Mucilaginibacter paludis DSM 18603: one gene and its partners. The protein of the gene in region 1 interacts with the protein of each later gene in a pairwise test. Links are inferred from orthologs where the notes say so. Each region holds a gene or a part of one and is shown in the gene's direction. Other genes may lie near its edges.

Region 1 (5,538 bases):
GAAAAAACTTACTATCAGCGTTTCCAAGCTATGTTTTCGCCGGTAGCAGACGACCAGATCAGGATATTGGATTACGAACCATCGTTGGCAAAATATTTCAAGGGCTTAAACATCGAATGGATCAACACCCATTTTACCGTTGAGGAACACGACCTGGAACAATTAAACCACCCTGAAGAACATATTATTAATGATGGCGGTAAAATACTTTTTATAAGCCTTGCAGATGAAATTGTTGGCACATGCGCCCTGATTAAAACAGGCGAAGCCGAATACGAATTGGCCAAAATGGCTGTAAGCCCACGCTTCCAGGGGCGGCAATTGGGCAAAAAACTGATGGACGCAGCCATCAAAAAAGCGGTTGAACTAAAAGCAAAAAGAGTTTGGCTGGGTTCAAACACTAAACTAACGGCGGCTATTAACCTGTACAAAAAAACAGGCTTTAAAGAAATCCCCATCGGCTCAACACCTTATGCGCGGGCCAACATCAAAATGGAGCTATACCTCTAACAAATTAAAAGGGAACACATCAAAATGTATTCCCTTTTAATTTTGTTTAAATATTTTTAATTATTCGCCCATGTGCAGCCATTCTTTCTTGGCTAACAGTTCTTCTTTGGTTTCGCGTACATCTTCATCGTCCACGCAGCAATCAACCGGGCAAACGGCGGCACACTGCGGCTCATCATGAAAACCAACACATTCAGTACACTTATCGGGCACTATATAATAAACTTCGTCGTTTAATGCAGCCTGTGTTTCTTCGGCATTCAAAGTATTACCGTCACCAAAATCAATAATTCCCTTTAAACCAGTACCATCCGAAAAGCGCCATGCGGCACCCGCATCATAAATAGCATTGTTTGGGCATTCCGGCTCACAAGCTCCGCAATTGATGCATTCGTCAGTGATTTTAATCGCCATTGTTTTATAAAAAAATATATATGCTAAAAAATTAACTTTGCCTCGCGGCTTTAGTCTGCAAATATAACAAAAAATCCGTTTTGGAGTTTTACCCAATGCCATTAATATGTCACAAGCAAATACTTTATATTTAATAGATACTTTTTCGGAGTTAGGCCGCCAGCTTGCAAACCCCGACGAAAGCCTGCAACAAGTGATAACCAACGAGCATCATTATAATGCCTGGTTTACCCCGCCCAATACGTTGAACGCCGTAAAAGCCATCGGCAGGATGCTCAACAGGGAAGATTTAGAGAAGTGGCTGGAGGGAGGCGTAAAAGTCCATAGTCGATGGACCATAGACCATGGTAAAGATGTAAAAGTCCATAGTCCATGGACCATAGACCATGGTAAAGATGTAGAAGTTGATAGTTCATTGACCGCAGATCGTGGTAAAGACAGGGAAACTAATTTGTTGGATACAACTGAAAAAGCTACGGAACATCGACCACCGACCATCAACTCTTCCCCAACCATGGACCATGGACTATCGACTATCGACCCTTCCACAACCGTGGACCATCGACCACCGGCCATAGACGCTTCCCAAACCATGGACCATGGACCATCGACTATCGACCCTTCCACAACTATCGACTACTCCGCTAAAGTCGGTTTAATCCTGGCGGGCAATATCCCTTTGGTTGGCTTTCATGATGTTTTATGCGTATTGGCTTCGGGCAACAGGGCGCTTATTAAGGCATCATCAAACGACGCGCGGCTTATTAAGTATATTTTAAATTTACTGGTTGAGATAGCCCCCGAGTTTGAAACCCGGTTTAGCTTTGTGGAACGCCTGGCTAATTTTGATGCCGTAATAGCTACTGGCAGCAACAATACATCGCGCTATTTTGAATATTATTTTGGCAAGGTGCCTAACATTATCCGCAAAAACCGCAATAGTGTGGCCCTGTTAACCGGCAACGAAACTAAGGAGCAGTTATTTATGCTGGGGCATGATATCTTTGACTTTTTTGGCCTGGGTTGCCGCAATGTTTCTAAATTGTTAGTACCTGCCGGATATGATTTTGTTCCGTTTTTTGAGGCTATTGAACCGCACCAGCCCATAATCAACCATCATAAATACAATAACAATTACGATTATAACAAATCGATCTACCTGGTAAACGGTGATAAACATCTGGATAACGGCTTTTTGTTGGTGAAAGAAGACGAGCGCTTAGCCTCGCCCCTGGCGGTACTTTATTTTGAGTATTATGATAATCTGCCAGCTGCTGTAAATCGGCTGGCGGATTTGTCAGAATCTATACAGTGCATTGTTACCCATGAGGCCGTAGCTGTAAGTAACCAGGTGGTTGATTTTGGCAAGAGCCAGCAACCTCAATTATGGGACTATGCTGATGGTGTTGATACGATGGCGTTTTTGACCACTGATTTTTGACCACTGATTTATAGAATGATTAATGTGATTACACTGATTTTTGAACGCTAATTTTATAGATGATTGATTTGATTACACTGATTTTTGAATGCTGATTTTGTAGATGATTAATGTGATTCCGCTGATTTTTTGAGCTGTCACTACCGTAGACCGTTTACAATTGCGTTTTTTTTCGCATTACGCAATACGCCTATCGCTATACTAAATAAAAATCCGCTGCCAAAATTATCAAGCTATTGTTACCTTTACGGCTATGTATATCATCAAAGTTAAAGGCGTTGCCAAAATACCCGATTATGTACAGCTTCGCGACGAAAAATTTACCTTGCTGGCTTATTTCAGGGTGGACAGGCCCGATAAATCGTTAGATAAGATAGGCCTGGCCGATAAAGCGGAGTACATTATGAATATTGTAAAGGATTTGCCGTTTGGGCAGATATTAAAATTGGAGATCTGAATAAAATGATAGGTAATTCTGTTATAAAACTGGATGGCATTGATATTTTTCAGCAGAAGCACCTGGTGCTGTCTGATGTAAATTTGCATATAGATAAAGGCGACTTTGTATGGCTGATTGGGCAAACCGGATCGGGCAAGAGCAGCTTATTGAAGGTTATTTATGGCGACTTACCGGTTAAAACCGGCGAAGGGCATGCCTGCGGATACGACTTGACAAAGCTGCCAGATCGCGAAATTCCGTTTCTGCGCCGCAAGCTGGGTATTGTTTTCCAGGATTTTCAGCTATTAACCGACCGTACCGTTGCTCAGAACCTGCAATTTGTAATGAAGGCAACAGGGTGGGTGGATAAGAAATTGATTGACGAACGCACCCGGGATGTTTTGGAAAAAGTGGGCCTTCGATCAAAAATAAACAAAATGCCGCACGAGCTTTCGGGTGGTGAACAACAGCGGGTAGTTATAGCCCGTGCCTTGTTAAACGACCCGGAGATTATTTTGGCTGATGAACCCACCGGTAACCTTGACCCCGAAACATCAGAAGATTTGATTATGCTGCTTAAACAGATTAGCCAGAGCGGTACAGCAGTGTTGGTTGCTACTCACGATTACCACATTATCCGCCAGTTCCCTTCACGTATTATTAAATGCGAGAATGGCAAAGTTCTGGAGGATGTACACATAGGGTAGTCCAGCTGACACTTCAGGCCCATTTTTATTGGCGACAGCTGAGCAGAACTTATTTTGCGCTGGTGCTTAAGGATGATTATAACAGCGCACTGATGGAAGGCGAGAAAGTGATTTAAATCATTTCTGCCATAATTAACAATGCGTATTGCCATACTTTCATAAACTGTAAAAATATTCTGACAGCCTGTCTTATATATCTCAATGGCAAGATACTTGATTAGCACTATTTATTATGAATTTTAACGACATGTTAAAGAAGAAAAAGAAAGAAGACGAGCAAACTTCTGTGGATACAAATGAGCAATTATCGGATGATTCACAAACGGTGAGTGATGCGATTTTGGAAGAAAAAGAACAACAGATACAGGAAGAGATATCAGCTGAAGAAAGATTGAAGGCTGAATTAGCACAGGCTAACGACAAATATCTGCGCCTTTATGCCGAGTTTGACAACTTCCGCAGGCGTACCAGTAAAGAGCGTATTGAATTACTGCAAACTGCCGGTAAAGAAGTGATAACCTCTTTATTACCTGTTCTGGATGATTTTGAACGTGCCTTAAAAGCCATGGAAACAGCCACCGACGTAGTACCAGTTAAAGAGGGTGTGGCATTGGTGCAAAATAAACTAAACCACATTTTAAGCAGCAAAGGTTTAAAGCCAATGGAAGCTAAAGGACAGGTTTTTGATGCCGATCTTCACGAGGGTATTACCAGCATACCCGCCGGCGACGACCTTAAAGGTAAGGTAGTTGACGAGCTGGAAAAAGGTTATTATCTTAACGACAAGGTTGTACGCTTTGCAAAGGTGGTAGTAGGCAACTAATGATTGATGGACTGAATGATTGAGTGATTGATTTTTTAATTAATTCTCTCAGTCACTAAAATCAATCCTTCAATCACTCAATAATTCAATCATTACAATAAATGGCAAAAAGAGATTATTACGATATACTGGGCGTAGCTAAAGGGGCAAGTGCTGAAGAGATTAAGAAAGGCTACCGCAAAATGGCTATTAAATATCATCCGGACAAAAACCCGGGGGATAAGGAGTCTGAGGAGCATTTTAAGGAAGCGGCAGAAGCTTACGAAGTATTGAGCAGCCCAGAGAAGCGCCAGCGTTATGATCAGTTTGGCCATGCGGCCAATGCGCACTCTGCCAGTGGTGGCGGTTATGGCGGTGGCAACATGAATATGGAAGACATATTCAGCCAGTTTGGCGATATCTTTGGCGGCGGCAGTCCGTTTGAAGGTTTTTTTGGCGGTGGAGGCCAGAGCCGTAATGGCGGAAGGCGCGTTACCAAAGGAACCAACTTGCGCATTAAGGTACGTTTAACGCTGGAAGAAATTGCTAACGGTGCCGAAAAGAAAATTAAAGTTAACAAACAAGTACTTTGCAATACATGCGATGGTACGGGTGCCAAGGATAAATCATCTTTCCAAACCTGTAAAACCTGCGGCGGTGCCGGGGCTGTTCGCCGGGTAACCAATACCATATTGGGCCAGATGCAAACTACCAGCACCTGCCCTACCTGCAACGGGGAAGGCAGCATAATTACATCTAAATGTAGTGTTTGCCATGGCGACGGTGTGGTACGCGGCGAAGAAACCATTACCATTAACATACCTGCCGGTGTAAGCGAAGGCATGCAACTGAGCATGAGCGGCAAAGGTAATGCAGCCCCACGCGGCGGTATACCTGGCGATTTAATTATCCTGGTAGAAGAGATTGAACACGAGACTTTAAAGCGCGATGGCAATAATGTAATTTACGACTTGCACATCAGCTTTATTGATGCTGCCTTAGGCACCAGTGTAGAAATACCTACAATTGATGGCAAAGCGAAAATCAAGATTGACCCAGGCACCCAGGGCGGACGTATTTTACGCCTTAAAAACAAAGGTGTACCAGAAGTAAACTCTTACCAGCGTGGTGATCAGTTGGTGCACATCAACGTTTGGACACCAAAAGCATTGAGCCGCGAAGAACGCGACCTGTTAGAAAAACTGCAAAACTCACCTAACTTTAA
Region 2 (8,283 bases), 300 kb from region 1 along the record:
GCGCAAAATGCATGGTACCGGTAGCGATGGTAAACGGCTCGATGGGGATGGAATATTTATAGATCTCGAATGCGGTTAATTTCACCTTGATATTTATTTGGTTAACAATTTTCTTTTTAAAAATCGGGCGTTAGCATAGCTTACCGTTAAATATGGACATAATTACCAAATTTTTAAAACTATTAATGTATTATGCCCCAATTGCAGGCATAAAAACGGCGCAACTTTACCTTACCTCACAGAACCCTGTAAATGGCACTTCCGTAATTGCAAAAAAACGCCCTGCACTTTTTTACAGGGCAAACGCATCAAAAAAATAAGAGGAGGCACCTTACGGAGCCAAAGACAGGTTAAAAGCGTTTTTCCTATAAACAGGCGACTCCGTTGGAGTCAAAAACAAACCGTTAAAGAGCTCTGGTGAGAGCTTACTGGTTATAGGGAACTGTATCGTCCTGAAAAAAGTTTACGGTTTTTTCAGATAATCCTGCTACGTGCTTACAGGTTAAAGAGCTCCGGTAGGAGCTTCCTGTTTATAGCAAACAAAAAAAAGAAGTTTTGGCTCCGTAGGTGCCCCCTTGCAAGCAGGCTTCCCTTTTTACGTCAATAAAATCAAATCAACTTTTTTAATGCGTTTGCCCTGCCTTTTTTTATTTTTAATTTACTTTAAACACGGCACATATGTATCTTGCCGGTTTTATCCCTCAAGCCAACTCATGAATTCTGAAATCCATATGGAACACGATGCCTACCGCGAGTCTTTGTTTACCAATCGTTTTATTAAACACCAAATACTGAAATCAAAAATAGGCCACATACAATCACAGGCCTGTTTTAAGGTAAGGCAATTGGGCAGTTCGGTACAACAACGGGAAATTTATCAGTTAACCATTGGCACAGGTAAAATACAGGTGATGTTGTGGAGCCAGATGCATGGCGACGAGCCAACCGGCACGCTGGCTTTTTTTGATCTGTTTAACTTTTTTGCAGCTGATGATCAGCATAACGCCTTCAGAAAACGGATATTAGACAATTGCACCCTGCACTTTATACCTATGCTTAACCCCGACGGAGCCGAGGTACACCAACGACGCAATGCGCAGGGTATCGATATCAATCGCGATTTTTTAAAACAACAATCTACCGAAGCCCGGCTTTTAGCTGGCCTGCAACAAAATATTCAACCCGAATTTGGTTTTAACATGCACGATCAGGATACTTTATGGTCGGTAAGCGGGAGTAAAAAACCGGCTACCATCTCCTTACTTGCGCCTCCGGCAGATGATGAGGCCAGTATCACACCTGGCCGTTTGAAGGCTATGCTGCTCACAGCGGGTATCTATCAGGTTTTTAAAAAGCAGATTCCCGGCTGCATAGGCCGCTGGAGCGAAGAATATGAGGCCCGTGCTTTCGGTGATAATTTTCAAAGGCTCGGCACATCAACCGTTTTAATTGAAGCTGGCGGCTACCCCGGCGACTTTGAAAAACAATACGCCCGCAAGCTTACTTTCGATATTCTGTTATATGCCCTCAACCAGATCAGCACACAACAATATGCCAAACAGCAATTGAGCCAATACCATCAAATACCGTTTAACCATAAGGAGCTTTTTCACCTGCTGATTAAAAACTGCCAAATCAATAACGACGACAGCAATTTCACTGCCGACATTGGTTTAAATTATACCGAAATAATTGATTTAGAGCACCACAAGCACAAAAAAATTTACACCGTAGCCGATTTTGGCGATCTATCCACCTGGAATGCTTACGATGTGTTTGATGCCGACGGATGGGCCATGGCCACAAGCTTATCTATTGGCGAAAAGCCTACCTTAAAAATAGTGGACACCCAGGGAAATATATTGGTTATGGATCAGGGCGTAATGGTATAACCCTCAAAAATTAAATGCGGCTGGTAAGCAAGTGTTATGGCTTACCAGCCGCCATGGTTTTTGGGGATGATGTGGCTATCAATACTCCAAAGGTACGGTAGGTTCCTTCTTACTGGTAGACATGATCATCATCGTTTGGAAGGTTTTAACTACGGTTATCTTGCTGATCTTGTCCATAATCAATTGCTCATAGGCTTTAATATCCCTAACATAAACCTTCAACAAAAAATCGCACTGCCCGGTTACGTGGTGGCATTCGGTTACTTCTTTAATGGCCTTAATCTCGTCCACAAAAACCTGTATGGTATTGTTTTTATGAAAATCCAGCGATACCTGTATAAATGTTTTAATGCCAAGGCCCAGCTTTTCCTCGTCAACCAGGGCATGGTAGCTTTTAATATATTCAGCGTTTTCAAGCTTACGCACACGTTCTAATGTAGGTGCGGGCGAAAGCCCTATTTCGCTTGAAAGTTGTAAATTGGTTATCCTCCCGTTTTCCTGGAGAATCTTTAAAATTTGTAGGTCTATTTTATCTATTTCCGTAGCCATAATGGTTACAAATATAAATTTTCCACCCAAACAAAATAATATTTTTTCAAATTGATGTTATGGCAATATAAATTCTTTATTGTAAATAAATTTAGACTTGTCTAAATTTATGATTAGATTTGTTTAAATGAACTCGTATACCGAAGAGAACTACTTGAAAGCCATTTATCATTTATCGTTAACCAATGATAAAAGCGTAACTACAAACAGCATAGCTGCAGCCATGAGCACCAAGGCGGCCTCGGTAACAGATATGCTTAAAAAACTGGCCGAAAAAAAACTCATTAACTACGAGCGTTACCAGGGGGTAAGTTTAACCGCCGAGGGTAAAACCATAGCCATTAAAATTGTACGCAAGCACCGCCTGTGGGAATTTTTTCTGGTTGAAAAATTGCAGTTTAAGTGGGACGAAGTACACGAACTGGCCGAAGAACTGGAACATATTAAATCGGCCGAATTAATTGAGCGGCTGGATAAGTTTTTAGGCTTCCCCAAATACGATCCGCATGGCGACCCCATACCCGATGTTAACGGGCGCTTTAATATCAACGAGTTAAAACCGGTATCAACCCTTTTGGTTAACGACGGAGGCATTATTATGGGCGTGCGCGAGCATTTACCTCAATTTTTGCAATATCTCGAAAAAATGAGGCTCATCATTGGTAATAAAATCACCGTGACCGACATTGCGGCTTACGATCAATCGGTCCAACTCAAATTAAACGATAACGAAACAGTGAACATCAGCAGGGATGTGGCTAAAAATATACTGGTAAAATATGACTGAAAAACACGGCGAATCGCTCGCCAACGTACATGGCTCGGTTGATACCCAGGGAAAACTGGGCTGGAAAAAAATAATGGCTTTTTTAGGCCCCGCTTATTTGGTAAGTGTAGGCTATATGGACCCCGGTAACTGGGCCACCGATTTAGCCGGCGGGAGCGAGTTTGGTTACAAGCTCATCTGGATCTTGTTTCTATCCAACCTCATTGCCTTATTGCTGCAATCGTTAAGCACGCGCCTGGGCATTGTGCGCGGGCTTGATCTGGCCCAGGCCTCAAAAAATACCTACAACCGCTTTGTTAACTTTTGCCTTTATATTTTAGCGCAGATAGCCATTATAGCCTGCGACCTGGCCGAAATTATAGGTATGGCCATAGGCCTGCAGCTGCTGTTTCACCTGCCCTTGCTCTGGGGTGTATCGCTCACCATAAGCGATACCGTGCTGCTCCTGTTTTTAATGAACAAGGGCATGCGCAAACTGGAAGGGTTTATCATATCCATGATATTTATCATCGGCCTCTCTTTCCTGGTAGAGATGTTTATCGTTAAGCCCGATTTTGCCGAGGTGGCCAAAGGCTTTATCCCCGGCAATTTAAGCGGAAGCGCCCTGTACATAGCCATCGGTATTATCGGCGCCACGGTTATGCCGCATAATTTATACCTGCACTCGTCGCTGGTGCAAACCCGCAAAATCGACCGTAGCCACGAGGGTATTAAAGCCGCCATTCGCTTTAATTTTATGGATACTGCCATCGCCCTAAACCTGGCATTTTTAGTAAACGCCGCCATCCTTATTTTGGCTGCCAGCGCCTTTTTCCGCAACGGCTATTTTAAAATTGCCGAAATACAGGATGCCTATAAACTCCTCGAACATATTTTTGGTTCTCTTGCCCCTGCCCTGTTCGCCATCGCCCTAATCGCCTCCGGCCAAAGCTCTACCATTACCGGTACCCTTGCCGGGCAAATTATTATGGAAGGGCATATTAACCTGCGTATCCAACCCTGGCTGCGCCGTCTGTTAACGCGCCTGCTGGCCATTTTACCCGCCGTACTCACCATTGTGTACTTTGGCGACGAAGCCCTCGGCAGCCTCATTATTTTAAGCCAGGTGGTATTGAGCCTGCAACTCGGCTTTGCCGTTATCCCGCTCATCCACTTTACATCCGATAAGGAGCGTATGGGTAAATTTGCCATCGGCTTAAAAGTAAAAATACTGGCCTGGACAAGCGCCGCCCTTATTGTGGTGCTCAACATCAAGTTGGTGGTAGGCCAAATTATCGACTGGATTAACCAATACCCCGCCGCCCAGGGCTGGATATACGCCATCGTTATACCCTTAACTTTGGCCATCCTGGTGCTGCTGCTGTATGTGTTTTTTAAACCGCTTATTTTAAGGCGCCACGAATTGCCCGCCCGCGTACCGCATGGCCTTGCCACAGCCATTACCGATCTGGCCGCTACCACATACAGCCACATCGGCATCACCATCGATTTTTCAAACAACGATCGCGATTCCATCCGTCACGGACTGATGCAAGGCGGTAAAAACGCCGAGTACACGCTCATCCACATTGTTGAAACCGCCGCAGCCAACTATCATGGCACCGAAGTGCTTGACCACGAAACACTAAGCGATAAAGAAAACCTGGACAAGTATGTAAGCACCCTCAACACCCTGGGCTACCATGCACACGCACAAATAGGCTACGGCCCCGCAGCAACCGCCATAACGCAAATTGTAAAAAACGACCAGATAGACTTTTTGGTAATGGGCGCTCACGGCCACAAGGCTTTAAAAGATCTCATCTTCGGCACCACGGTTGATAAGGTGCGCCACCGGGTTAACATCCCCATATTAATTGTAAAACCAGGGGCCTAAAACGTATAGGTATAACACATGATGAAACACCTATTTATTGCGGCCATCAGTTGCTTATTGCTCTGCTCGTGCGCCAATAGCGGCAGGTTATATTTCGATATCAAAAGCCAGGCTATCGTTGCCTGTAGCGGCCACATCGCCGAAATTGATATCGAAACGCCTACCAACACAATTGTTGTTAAAAGCAAGGCGGCTAACAAACCTATCCGCATAGGCAAACCCAACCCAGATTATCAAATCAGTATCGACGGCGAAAGTCAGCCCGGATACGAAATCATCCTGCAGCCGCATACCAGCTACATCGTGCGGACCGAAAACGGCAGCGACGACGGGCCGGGCGCACTAACCCTATCCACCAATGCCGAAGGAATGGTAATGAGCGCATCACATACCGACTGCAATTAAAACAGACAGACGGCGCGTTAAAAGAACCACGCCAATACGCTAAGAAACAAAACATAAAAACTTTGCGCCTTAGCGTCTTGGCGTGCAAAATACCCTAACTTAATAGGGTGGGCGTTTCCCTCCTCCGTCGGGCCGGGCTCTCCGCTTATACTGCGCAGGCCTTAGCCACAGGGCCAGTATCCGCTGCCATCCCTAACGCAAATCCGTTTAAAACAACAAATAGCTTACGCTGTCGCCATCGTTCAGCTCATCCGCATCGCAGGGTTGCAAGGCCAGTGCATCGGCATTTAAACCCAAACGGATATCGCCCGAGGTATTGATGGGTATAAGGTTTACGGCAATAGGCTCGCCCGAAATACTAACCGGAAAAAACTCATCAAAGCCACTACTCCGTTTGCGTTTGCCGTTAAAAGGCAAGGTTAAAATACGGGGCATCCCCAAACCAAAGCACACCGATAAATAAGCTTCAATAAACAACTTAAAGGTAACCATGCACGAGAATGGGTTACCCGGCAAAGCAAAAACCAAGCCGCCCATGGGCAGCTGCCCGCACCAGATAGGTTTACCCGGCCTGATGGATAGCTTATGAAAAAGTTTTTTAACGCCGAGGCCCTCCAACACCTCGGGCAGATAATCGGCATCACCGGCAGATACGCCACCGCAGGTAATGATGATATCAAAACCCAATACCGTTTTTAACGTTTCGGCCAGGTGCTGCTTATCATCAATAACATGGTTGCAAACGGCAGGTTTAATCAGCCATTTTTTTAGCAAACTCTGCAACAGGTATTCGTTGCTATTGCGGATCTGGTGAGGCTTAATGGCTGCCGAAACCTCCACCACCTCATCGCCGGTAGTAAACAGGGCCACTTTGGGTAAGCTGGCCACCATAACACGGTGCCTGCCCAATGTGGCCAGCAAACTTACCACGGCAGGTGTGCAAAGCGTATTGGCGCTTAAAATACCGGTGCCAGCCTTTATATCTTCGCCCTGGCGGGCTATGTTTTGATAAGGCCGCATAGTTTCCAAACTAAAGCTCACGTTGCCATCAACCTGCGTGGCATCTTCGCGGCGGATAACCGCGTTTGCCGATAGCGGCACCGGCGCGCCCGTCATTATTTTATAGCAATAGCCGGCTTGCAGGCCAGCCTCGCCTACCTGGCCAGCGTAAATTACCTGCTGCACCTTAAACGCGCGGGTGCCGCTTTCCCAATCCGCAGTACTAATGGCGTAACCATCCATGGTGGCACGGTTAAAAGGCGGGTAATCACGGTCGGCCGCTACGTCTTCGGCCAGCACGCGGCCATCGGCATCGTCCAGGCTGATGTACTCCGTACCGAAAGACCGGGATAAGGAGGTGATGAGTTGTTGAGCTTGTATGTAGTTGAGCATAGTGGTAATTTGTTTAACAGGCATCATTTTTTTTGCGTAAGCAGGGCGGTTATGCAGCTTCGCTCTGTATAGCTTAAAGATTGCTTCGTCGTTACTCCCTATAATGACGCGCTGTTAAGATACTGATTATCAGTGCGTCTATTTTTGCTCTAATAATCAGTATTCTCAATTTTGATCATCGGCACGCTCAATCGCCGCGTGAAGGGCTGTTACTTTTGTCTTGACACAAAAGTAACCAAAAAGTCAAGACTGCCCGATCCTTCCGCCCACAGGCCAGCTCCCGGCCCGGCGTGCAGTCTGGCTTTTGCGCACTTTCTTTCTGCACCTAACAATCTACAAGGTTCAAACGTCATCCCTATTTTTTTTCCGGCTGTCCGGATCGGATACCCAGGATGACAGTTTGCGCGCATAAAAAAAGGGTGTCATGCTGAGCCTGTCGAAGCACGGTGTGGTGGCCTCTGCAAGCGGCATCCGTTGTCATTTCCCCCTTCACACACCGCGGTGTTAAAATCCTCAATGACGATCGTTTAAGCACACTGACTATCAGCGCAATTACATCACATATCCAAGCGTCATTGCGAGGAACGAAGCAATCTCTACTGAGGCAGAGCCGCCGTGCAGATTTGCCCTGTATAGCTTAGAGATTGCTTCGTCGTTCCTCCTCGCAATGACGACCGTTTTAGCCCCCTATAAACCGCGTAGCGCTCATGCACACCCAAACAAACCAAAGCCCCCTCTAAATCTCCCCCGGTAGGCATATGCGTCAACCTAAGGTAAAAAGGCAATATCGAAATCCTGTTCAAAATTGGGTCTGACTCTTTTATCGTAGGAGCAGTACCTGGCTAAAGTAATTAGATGATATCCTATCTTGCCCTTATAACTTTCTATGGCTTTAACGACCTGTATTATTTTAGAGGCATTTTTTATGAGATACCGGACTACTTTTATCATACTCAAGCCCCTTTTCTGATGTTTTTTGATGATCATTCTGGCAGGCGAAAAGATATACTGGATGTAAATGATGATCATGATAAATCTCGCATAAAGGATAAGTGACAGTTGTTTTTTCGAAACATTATGGATCTTAGAAAACTCCATGTTACTTTTCCAGGATTTGAATATGATTTCAATCCGCCACCTCAGGCTATATACTTTGAAAAGAAAGTTATAATCTGCGTCCTGTCTGGAAATGGTAGTCATAAAAATGGACCATGACATCAGGGCCAGGCACTCTTTACCCGGTTCCTTTTTGGCCTCTTTCTTAGCCTTCATCCTGCGCCTGTTTGCAATTTCGTCACTTACAGGCAAGGCGACTATCCTGATTTTTGTACCTTTTTCATTATTTAAAGTAACCTCAAAATCAAGCTGTTTTTTTGATTGTA
Region 3 (8,206 bases), 1.4 Mb from region 1 along the record:
GCTTACCTATATTCCGCACGAGATGGGTAACCGCAATCTGCCTATGCGCATAGAAAATCAGCCGAAGGAAGATTTTTCGGAAAGGGATATCCTTTATAAAGTGCTTTTTGATATGAAGCGCGATATGGTTGAACTCAAAAAGCTGGTAGCCGATATTATTGAGCAAGGGGGCGTTTCGGCCAACTATACCGGTAACCCGCAGGTTATAAACCAACTGTACCGCGATATTGATCTGCCCAATCAGGCCGACTCACAATTTACTTTGCAGCAGCCCGTTCATCATAATAACAATAACGGTAGTGTAAATAACAACGATAATTACAATATTACCCACGAGGCCGAAGAGGTAGAGGAATCGTTATCTTTAATTGAAAAAGAATCGGATTTGATACGTAAGGCGCTAAAAAAGCATAAAGGTAAACGTAAACTTGCCGCCCAGGAGTTGGGTATTTCTGAGCGTACCTTATATCGTAAAATAAAAGAATTAAATTTGTAATATTGATTAGATGAGGAAGAGCCTGTTTTTTTTATTAGTTGTTCCCCTGCTGCTGGTCAGTCAGTCGTGTTCGTACAGGTTGAGTTTGGATGGCGCCTCTATACCGCCCGAACTTAAAACTATTAATGTGATGTTTTTTGAAAACACCGCACCATTGGTTGTAAATAACATGAGCCAGTTATTTACCGAAGCTTTAAAGGAGCGAATCAGGTCGCAAACAAGTTTAAGCCTGGTTAGGGGAGAGGCCGATGCTACCATGGAAGGACAGATAACCGGTTATACTATTGCACCAGCTGCCATACAGGCTACCAGCGATAACAGGCAACCAATAGCAGGCCAAACACGCCTTAGTATTACTGTAAAGGCAAAATATACCAATATTGCCAATAAGAAATATAATTTCGAAGAGTCTTTTACCCGGTTTAAAGACTTTTCCGGCGAAATTGCCCCGGTTGAGCAATCATTGATAGCCGATATCAACAAACAATTAACCGAAGATATTTTTAACAGGGCTTTTGCAAATTGGTAAGCAATTCGTAGTTTCAACAACGTGGAGCAAATTTTGAATATAGAACAAAAAGTTTTTTTTTCTGATATACTGGCCAACCCGGATCAGTTGAGTGCTACCCATGCCTTGCAATTAGCAAATTTGGCAGAGCTATATCCACAAAGCGGTATTTTACATGCCCTGCTTGCGCGTTCCGCAAAGGTTAATCATCCGGATGGATTTCAGCAGCAACTCAAAGTAGCCGCAGTTTACGCTACCGACAGGAGTGTGTTGTATAACCTGGTAAATCACCCTGAATATTTTGCTGCCGCCCCGTCGTCGCAAGTAGTTAAGCCGCTGGAAGAGTCTGAACCTCAAAATGAACCATCTACTTACTATTTTCACGATCCTCATGGCCGGGTTGACGGGGACGCAGAGATTGATGACGAAATTTTTGACGAGATAACGCCTATAGAGGATATTCAAATCAATCCGGATAGTACGCAGCCTGAAACTTCAGGAGCTGATAGCAATAAGTTGGAAGATCTGATTATGGCGCAATATGGCTGGCCAGATCGTAATCAAACCAACCCGGAAACCGATAGCCGTAGAGAAAATGGCCAGGATGAAAAAAAAGAATACTCCTTATCAAATTCTGATTTTAAAAATCGCATGTCTTTGTCGACCGACGATGGGGCCGAACTTCAGTTAGAGGATGACGAGCAGCAGGAGGAAAATGAGATAACCGCCGCCGCCGATGAATTTACCGGGCCGCATAGCATGGGCACCGAAGACGATTTAAGGGTATCCAAATACAACGATGATAAGATGCCCTACAGCTTTATGTGGTGGCTTGATAAAACCCGTAAGGAGCATGCAACCAATAACCAACCTTATGCGCCTTACAAACCTTCGGTCTACCACGAAAACCGGTTGATTGTTTCGGAAGAATTACAACAGCAGTATTATGAGAATATTTTTCATACTACCGCAGCCGAAGAGTTGGAGAAAAGTACCGTAAAGCCGGAGGTTGAAACCAAAAGGAAAGAGGACGAAATTATTGAGCGCTTTATACAGGAAGATCCCCAAATAAAGGCACCAAGCAATGATACCCTTGATAATGAAAACAAGGCCAAGAAGAGTGCCGAAGATGAGGGCGAGATGGTGTCAGAAACTTTGGCCCGGATATATGTAGATCAAATGCTGTATCAAAAGGCTATTTCAACCTACCAAAAATTATTGTTGAAATTTCCGGAAAAAAGCAGTTACTTTGCGGCCCAGATTAAATTGTTAGAGAAAAGATCAACTAAATAAAAGTAAAATGTATTTATTAGTAATTATTGCCATTATTGTTTGTGCTTTATTAGGCCTTATCGTTTTAATACAAAACCCTAAGGGTGGTGGCTTATCATCCAATTTTTCAAGCTCATCACAACTTTTGGGAGTGCAAAAAACTGGTGATATCCTTGAAAAAGGTACATGGATATTGGCTATAGCCCTGATTGTGTTATCGTTAGCTATCAATGTGATTGGCAAAGGCGGTAGCGGCAAAGTTGAAAACGTTAACCAGGAGCAAATTGACAAGGCATCAAGGCCGAGTACACCAACAAACGCCCCTGCAACTTTACCAGGTTTAGAAAAGAAAAAATAAGAGCATCCGCTCTATAAAATATCGAGGACTTAAGAACACGTTTCTTAAGTCCTTTTTTATTTTAGTTTACTGCCATCATGGCACGGCTATGTTAACCCGGCGTTAACTTTATTTTGCTGTTAATGCAATTTTGACAAAGCATCGGTCAATATGTACTAATAAGTGGTGGTGGCATAATTAGTGTGCTCTACCCGGTATAATTCAATAACCATAATACAAATTAAAATAAATAACTATGTCGTTAAACATTAAACCTCTTGGAGATAGAGTAGTAGTAGAAGCTGCTGCTGCCGAAGAAAAAACTGCGTCTGGTATCATCATCCCAGATACTGCTAAAGAAAAACCTCAAGTTGGAACTATAGTAGCCGTTGGTCCGGGCAGGGCTGCAGATACCGGAACTGTTATTGCTCCTACTGTAAAAGTTGGTGATAAGGTTTTATATGGCAAATATGCTGGTACCGAAACTTCATACGAAGGTAAGGAGTATTTAATTATGCGCGAATCTGACATTTACGCAGTACTTTAATTATTGACTTATTGAATAATCGAATGATCGATTGATCCTCGATTATACCCAATAAAACAAATCAATAATTCACTAAATCAATAATTCAAAATTAAAAAAGAAGAAGATGGCAAAAATTGTTAAATACAATGTAGAAGCACGCGACGCCTTAAAACGCGGTGTTGATATTTTAGCTAACGCGGTTAAAGTAACCTTAGGTCCTAAAGGTCGTAACGTAATTATCGACAAAAAATTTGGTTCGCCAATTATCACCAAGGATGGTGTAACTGTAGCTAAAGAAATTGAATTGAAAGATTCTTTAGAAAATATGGGTGCCCAAATGGTGAAGGAAGTAGCTTCAAAAACTGCTGATATTGCTGGTGATGGTACTACTACTGCAACCGTATTAGCTCAGGCTATTGTAACCGCTGGTATTAAAAACGTAGCAGCCGGTGCTAACCCTATGGATTTGAAACGCGGTATTGACAAAGCTGTTGAAGCTGTTGTTAAAAACCTGCAGACTCAATCACAAACTGTTGGCGAAGACAATAATAAAATTAAACAAGTTGCTTCTATCTCTGCTAATAACGACGAAATTATCGGTTCGTTAATTGCCGAAGCTATGGCTAAGGTTGGTAAAGATGGTGTAATTACTGTTGAAGAAGCCAAAGGTACTGAAACAGAAGTTAAAACTGTTGAAGGTATGCAGTTTGACCGTGGTTACTTATCACCGTACTTTGTAACCAACGCTGATAAAATGGAAGTTGAGTTGGAAAACCCATACATCCTGATCTACGACAAAAAGATTTCTTCGATGAAGGAATTATTGCCTATCCTTGAAAAACAAGTACAAACCGGCAAACCATTATTAATTATTGCTGAAGATTTAGATGGCGAAGCATTAGCTACTTTAGTGGTTAACAAAATCCGTGGTTCACTAAAAGTTGCAGCTGTTAAGGCTCCTGGCTTTGGCGACCGTAGAAAAGCTATGCTGGAAGATATCGCTATCTTAACAGGTGGTACTGTAATTTCTGAAGAAAGAGGTTACAAATTGGAAAATGCTGATTTAACTTACTTAGGTACTGCCGAGAAAATTGTTATCGATAAAGATAACACTACCGTAATTAACGGTTCGGGCGGAACAGAAGAAATTAAAGCCCGTGTTAACCAAATCAAATCTCAAATCGAATCAACTACATCTGATTACGATAAAGAAAAATTACAAGAGCGTTTAGCTAAACTATCTGGTGGTGTTGCTGTACTTTACGTTGGTGCTGCATCAGAAGTTGAAATGAAAGAAAAGAAAGACCGTGTTGACGATGCTTTACATGCAACCCGCGCTGCGGTTGAAGAAGGTATTGTTGCCGGTGGTGGTGTTGCTTTCATCCGTGCTGTTGAAGCTTTAACTGACCTTAAAGGTGCTAACGAAGACGAAAATACTGGTATCCAGATTATCCGTCGCGCTATCGAAGAGCCTCTGCGTCAGATCTGCGAAAACGCCGGTATCGAAGGATCAATCGTAGTTCAGAAAGTTAAAGAAGGAACTGCTGATTTTGGTTACAACGCACGTACCGATAAATACGAAAACCTGATTGCTGCCGGTGTTATTGATCCTACTAAAGTAGGCCGTGTAGCTTTACAAAACGCCGCTTCTATAGCTGCCATGTTGTTAACCACCGAGTGTGTGTTAGCTGATGACACTGAAGAAGATAAAGGTGGCCATGGTATGCCTCCAATGGGTGGCGGCATGGGCGGTATGATGTAATCAAATACCGCTTCGCCCCTGGTGAAGTAAATATAGAACCCCTGTTCAGTTTTCTGAACAGGGGTTTTTTTATGGCGATTAAGCCTATCTTGAAAATCACTGTCAGACAGATAAATTATGAGATAAAACAGGTGATAAAGCAACTGTTATATCTTTTATGAGCCATAAAAAAGGTATTTGTACTTAAAGGGCACACTATTTGATTATTGACGGGTATGAAGGCGATAGGCAAAAAAACTAAATATGTATCTAACCGAATTATAGGTTGGGCCATTATTGAAGGACCACAATTATTTGTAACTCTATTTAGATAAGAATACCTTTATGGTATGATAGATACCACAAAGAAAGCTTCTGATAGTAGTATAGATTTATATCACACGGCCTACGCCTGGCTTGTCAATAATGGCGCTCGTATTTTTTTCGGTCTCGTCGTTTTTTGTGTCGGCCTTTGGGTTATCAGGTTCCTCAAAAAAAGGTTGCGCGGGCAAATGTCCCGTAAACAAATCCACTCCTCTTTACAGCCATTCTTTTTAAGTTTATCTATTACGCTATTATACGTACTGCTGGTTGTTGTGGTAATGGAAATTATGGGCATTGAGCTCACTATTTTCACAGCAGTTATTGGTGCTGGCAGTGTTGCCGCCGGTTTAGCCTTATCCGGTACTTTACAAAATTTTGCCGGCGGGGTGCTTATTCTGATGCTTAAGCCATTTACTTTGGATGACAATATTGTAGCCCAGGGAGTTGACGGTGTGGTAACAGCCATCGAAGTTTTTTATACCGAGGTATTAACTACCGATAATAAGGCAGTGATTATCCCGAACGGCAAATTATTTAACGAGGTTATCATCAACGTTACCCGCGAAGGTAAACGCCGCTTGGATATCGACCTGAAGCTTACTTACGTTATTGATGTTGAGCAGGTTAAGCTGATTATTGCTAATGCCATTAAACAAACCCCGGATATATTGACCGAACGCGTGCCCTGTATTGGCATATCTGCACTCGAAATTGACGGGATAAAAATAAGCACGCAGGTTTGGGTGCTCACCAACAAATATATATCCGTAAAATTCGCCCTACAGGAACGCATTATTAAGGATCTTAAAGCCGCAGGTATTAAATTACCAGGAACCTGATTTAAATTTTTTGCCTTGCCTTGAGTTCCAGGTAACGGTTAATGGTATTCACGGTTAAATTTTGCGGGGTACTTAAAATAGATTGTATACCATAACGGGCCAATTCTTTTACAATCAGTTTCTTCTCGTAAGCAAATTTTTCGGCAACGGTTTTAATGTAGATACCTTCCACATTCTCGGCTGGTTGTTCGCTTAATTTCTTCAGTTCTGTATTCTCAAAAAATACAACAACCAGTAAATGGAATTTTGCTATCCTTTTTAAAAAAGGCAACTGCCTTTGCAGAGCAGACATACTCTCAAAATTGGTGAAAAAAACAACCAGGCTCCTTTGTTTCAACGTTCCGCGTATGGTGGTATACAGCAGCTCCATGTTGGTTTCCAGGTAGCGCGTTTTCTCTTTATATAAAACCTCCATTATTTTATTCAGCTGGGTAGGCCTGCGTTCGGCGGGTATTATAGCTCCTTTTTTCTCGGATATGGTAATTAACCCCGCCTTATCTTCTTTTAACAAGGCTACGCTTGATAATACCAGGCTGGCATTAATGGCATAGTCAAGCAGGCTTAAACCATCAAACGGCATTTTCATGGAGCGCGATTTATCGATTACACAATATACGTGCTGCGATTTTTCGTCGGTATAATTATTGACCATCAAATCGCCGCGCCGCGCCGATGCCTTCCAGTTCAGCGTACGGTAGTCATCGCCTGCTACATAGTTTTTAATTTGCTCAAACTCCATGCTGTTACCCAGGCGCCGTATTTTTTTGATGCCATACTCGTTCAGCCGGTTTGAAATAGCCATCAGCTCATACTTACGCATCTGTAAAAAAGATGGATAAACGGGCAGGGTTTCCACCTGCTCAATGTTGTAGCGCCGGTTAATTAAGCCTATCGGCGATTGCACGTAAACGCGTATGGCGCCAAACTCATATTCGCCTCGCCTGGTTGGCCTTAGCTGGTAATTAAGCAGTTTATGCTGCCGCGATATGAGGCCGGTTTTAAACCATACATCCCGTTTTTGGAACTGGTGCGGTATTTCGTCAATAATACCAACGCTGATGTTAAATGGATAAAAATTCTCTACATAAATTCCTATTTCGTTATCGTCGCCATTGCTTAATCGCTCCGGTGCATGCCTGCGTGCAAAAATGCCTTTGGGTAGGCGGTAAAGCATCCAAATATCAATTACAAATAATAAAACGAGCGTAAAGAAAAACAGGGAAGGGATATCTCCTAACCATGGAAAAAAGAAGGATAATAAATAAAGTACTACCGCGCAGCCCAGGCCGGTAAATAGCCGGCTGGTTAAAAATAAATTTTTGTAATACAGGTTAAAAATTGATTTCACCTATCTGGGTATTTCTATTTTCTGGATAATCTGGGCTACTACTTCGTCGGGTGTTACACCTTCCATTTCTTTGTCGGGCGTCAGCATAATGCGGTGCCTTAATACAGCAGGGGTTACCCCAATAATATCTTCTGGCGTTATAAAGTCTCGGCCCTTCATGGCGGCCAATGCCTTGGCGCTGTTCACCACCGCTAACGATGCGCGTGGCGAGCCACCCAGGAAAAGCGATTTATGGCTGCGGGTTTCGTGAATTATCTTGGCCACAAACTCCAGTAACTTAGGCTCAACATACAGGCCGCGTACCTGCTGGCGTAAGGCGACAATATCCTGAGCACTTAAAACGGGCACAATTTCGGCCAGCTGATCAACCGTTTTATGCTGGTGCTGCTGATTTAAAATCAAGATCTCATCTTCTAACGATGGGTATTTTACTTCTATCTTAAACAAAAATCTATCCAGTTGGGCTTCGGGTAAACGATAGGTACCTTCCTGCTCAACCGGATTTTGGGTGGCCAGTACAATAAAGGGCTCCGTCATTTGATAGCTGTGCCCATCTATAGTTACCTGGCGCTCCTCCATCACCTCAAACAAAGCCGATTGTGTTTTTGCCGGAGCGCGGTTAATCTCGTCGATTAAAATGATGTTGCCGAATATAGGTCCTTGCTTAAACTCAAAATCAATGGTTTTGGGATTAAAAACCGAAGTGCCTAAAACGTCCGAAGGCATCAGATCGGGCGTAAACTGGATGCGCGAAAATTTTGCGTCGATACTTTTGGCTATCAGTTTGGCCGTTAAAGTTTTGGCTATCCCTG

What was found.
Region 2: the proteins of MUCPA_RS26465 (region 1) and MUCPA_RS25225 interact in binary tests that used the Escherichia coli proteins (3 or more experiments, as listed by UniProt). The link is inferred for Mucilaginibacter paludis DSM 18603 from one-to-one orthologs.
Region 3: the proteins of MUCPA_RS26465 (region 1) and groL interact in binary tests that used the Escherichia coli proteins (3 or more experiments, as listed by UniProt). The link is inferred for Mucilaginibacter paludis DSM 18603 from one-to-one orthologs.

Annotation. Positions count from the first base shown.
Region 1 is NZ_CM001403.1:6,308,150-6,313,687, reverse strand. Bases 2,642-5,538 are described here. They hold MUCPA_RS26465 (nucleotide exchange factor GrpE), read left to right. Parts: upstream 2,642-3,743; coding sequence 3,744-4,334; downstream 4,335-5,538. Other genes in these bases: dnaJ (molecular chaperone DnaJ), read left to right, coding at 4,436-5,538; MUCPA_RS26470 (cell division ATP-binding protein FtsE), read left to right, coding at 2,828-3,511; MUCPA_RS26475 (hypothetical protein), read left to right, coding at 2,642-2,822. In the rest of the region: MUCPA_RS26490 (bifunctional helix-turn-helix transcriptional regulator/GNAT family N-acetyltransferase), read left to right, coding at 1-510; MUCPA_RS26485 (4Fe-4S dicluster domain-containing protein), read right to left, coding at 571-924; MUCPA_RS39440 (hypothetical protein), read left to right, coding at 1,031-2,365; more of MUCPA_RS26475, read left to right, coding at 2,619-2,641. UniProt on the Escherichia coli protein: Participates actively in the response to hyperosmotic and heat shock by preventing the aggregation of stress-denatured proteins, in association with DnaK and GrpE. It is the nucleotide exchange factor for DnaK and may function as a thermosensor.
Region 2 is NZ_CM001403.1:6,005,953-6,014,235, reverse strand. The notes cover bases 2,663-5,662. They hold MUCPA_RS25225 (Nramp family divalent metal transporter), read left to right. Parts: upstream 2,663-3,220; coding sequence 3,221-5,104; downstream 5,105-5,662. Other genes in these bases: MUCPA_RS25220 (putative periplasmic lipoprotein), read left to right, coding at 5,123-5,509; MUCPA_RS25230 (metal-dependent transcriptional regulator), read left to right, coding at 2,663-3,228. Also shown: MUCPA_RS25245 (mandelate racemase/muconate lactonizing enzyme family protein), read right to left, coding at 1-85; MUCPA_RS25240 (M14 family zinc carboxypeptidase), read left to right, coding at 714-1,892; MUCPA_RS25235 (Lrp/AsnC family transcriptional regulator), read right to left, coding at 1,971-2,441; more of MUCPA_RS25230, read left to right, coding at 2,569-2,662; MUCPA_RS25215 (molybdopterin molybdotransferase MoeA), read right to left, coding at 5,717-6,901; MUCPA_RS25210 (IS4 family transposase), read right to left, coding at 7,670-8,283. UniProt on the Escherichia coli protein: H(+)-stimulated, divalent metal cation uptake system. Involved in manganese and iron uptake. Can also transport cadmium, cobalt, zinc and to a lesser extent nickel and copper. Involved in response to reactive oxygen.
Region 3 is NZ_CM001403.1:4,899,541-4,907,746, forward strand. Bases 2,663-5,585 are described here. They hold groL (chaperonin GroEL), read left to right. Parts: upstream 2,663-3,266; coding sequence 3,267-4,904; downstream 4,905-5,585. Other genes in these bases: groES (co-chaperone GroES), read left to right, coding at 2,870-3,160; MUCPA_RS20740 (mechanosensitive ion channel family protein), read left to right, coding at 5,396-5,585. Outside these bases: MUCPA_RS20710 (sigma-54 interaction domain-containing protein), read left to right, coding at 1-496; MUCPA_RS20715 (LptE family protein), read left to right, coding at 507-1,025; MUCPA_RS36295 (hypothetical protein), read left to right, coding at 1,059-2,297; preprotein translocase subunit SecG, read left to right, coding at 2,305-2,634; more of MUCPA_RS20740, read left to right, coding at 5,586-6,046; MUCPA_RS20745 (DUF58 domain-containing protein), read right to left, coding at 6,048-7,394; MUCPA_RS20750 (AAA family ATPase), read right to left, coding at 7,395-8,206.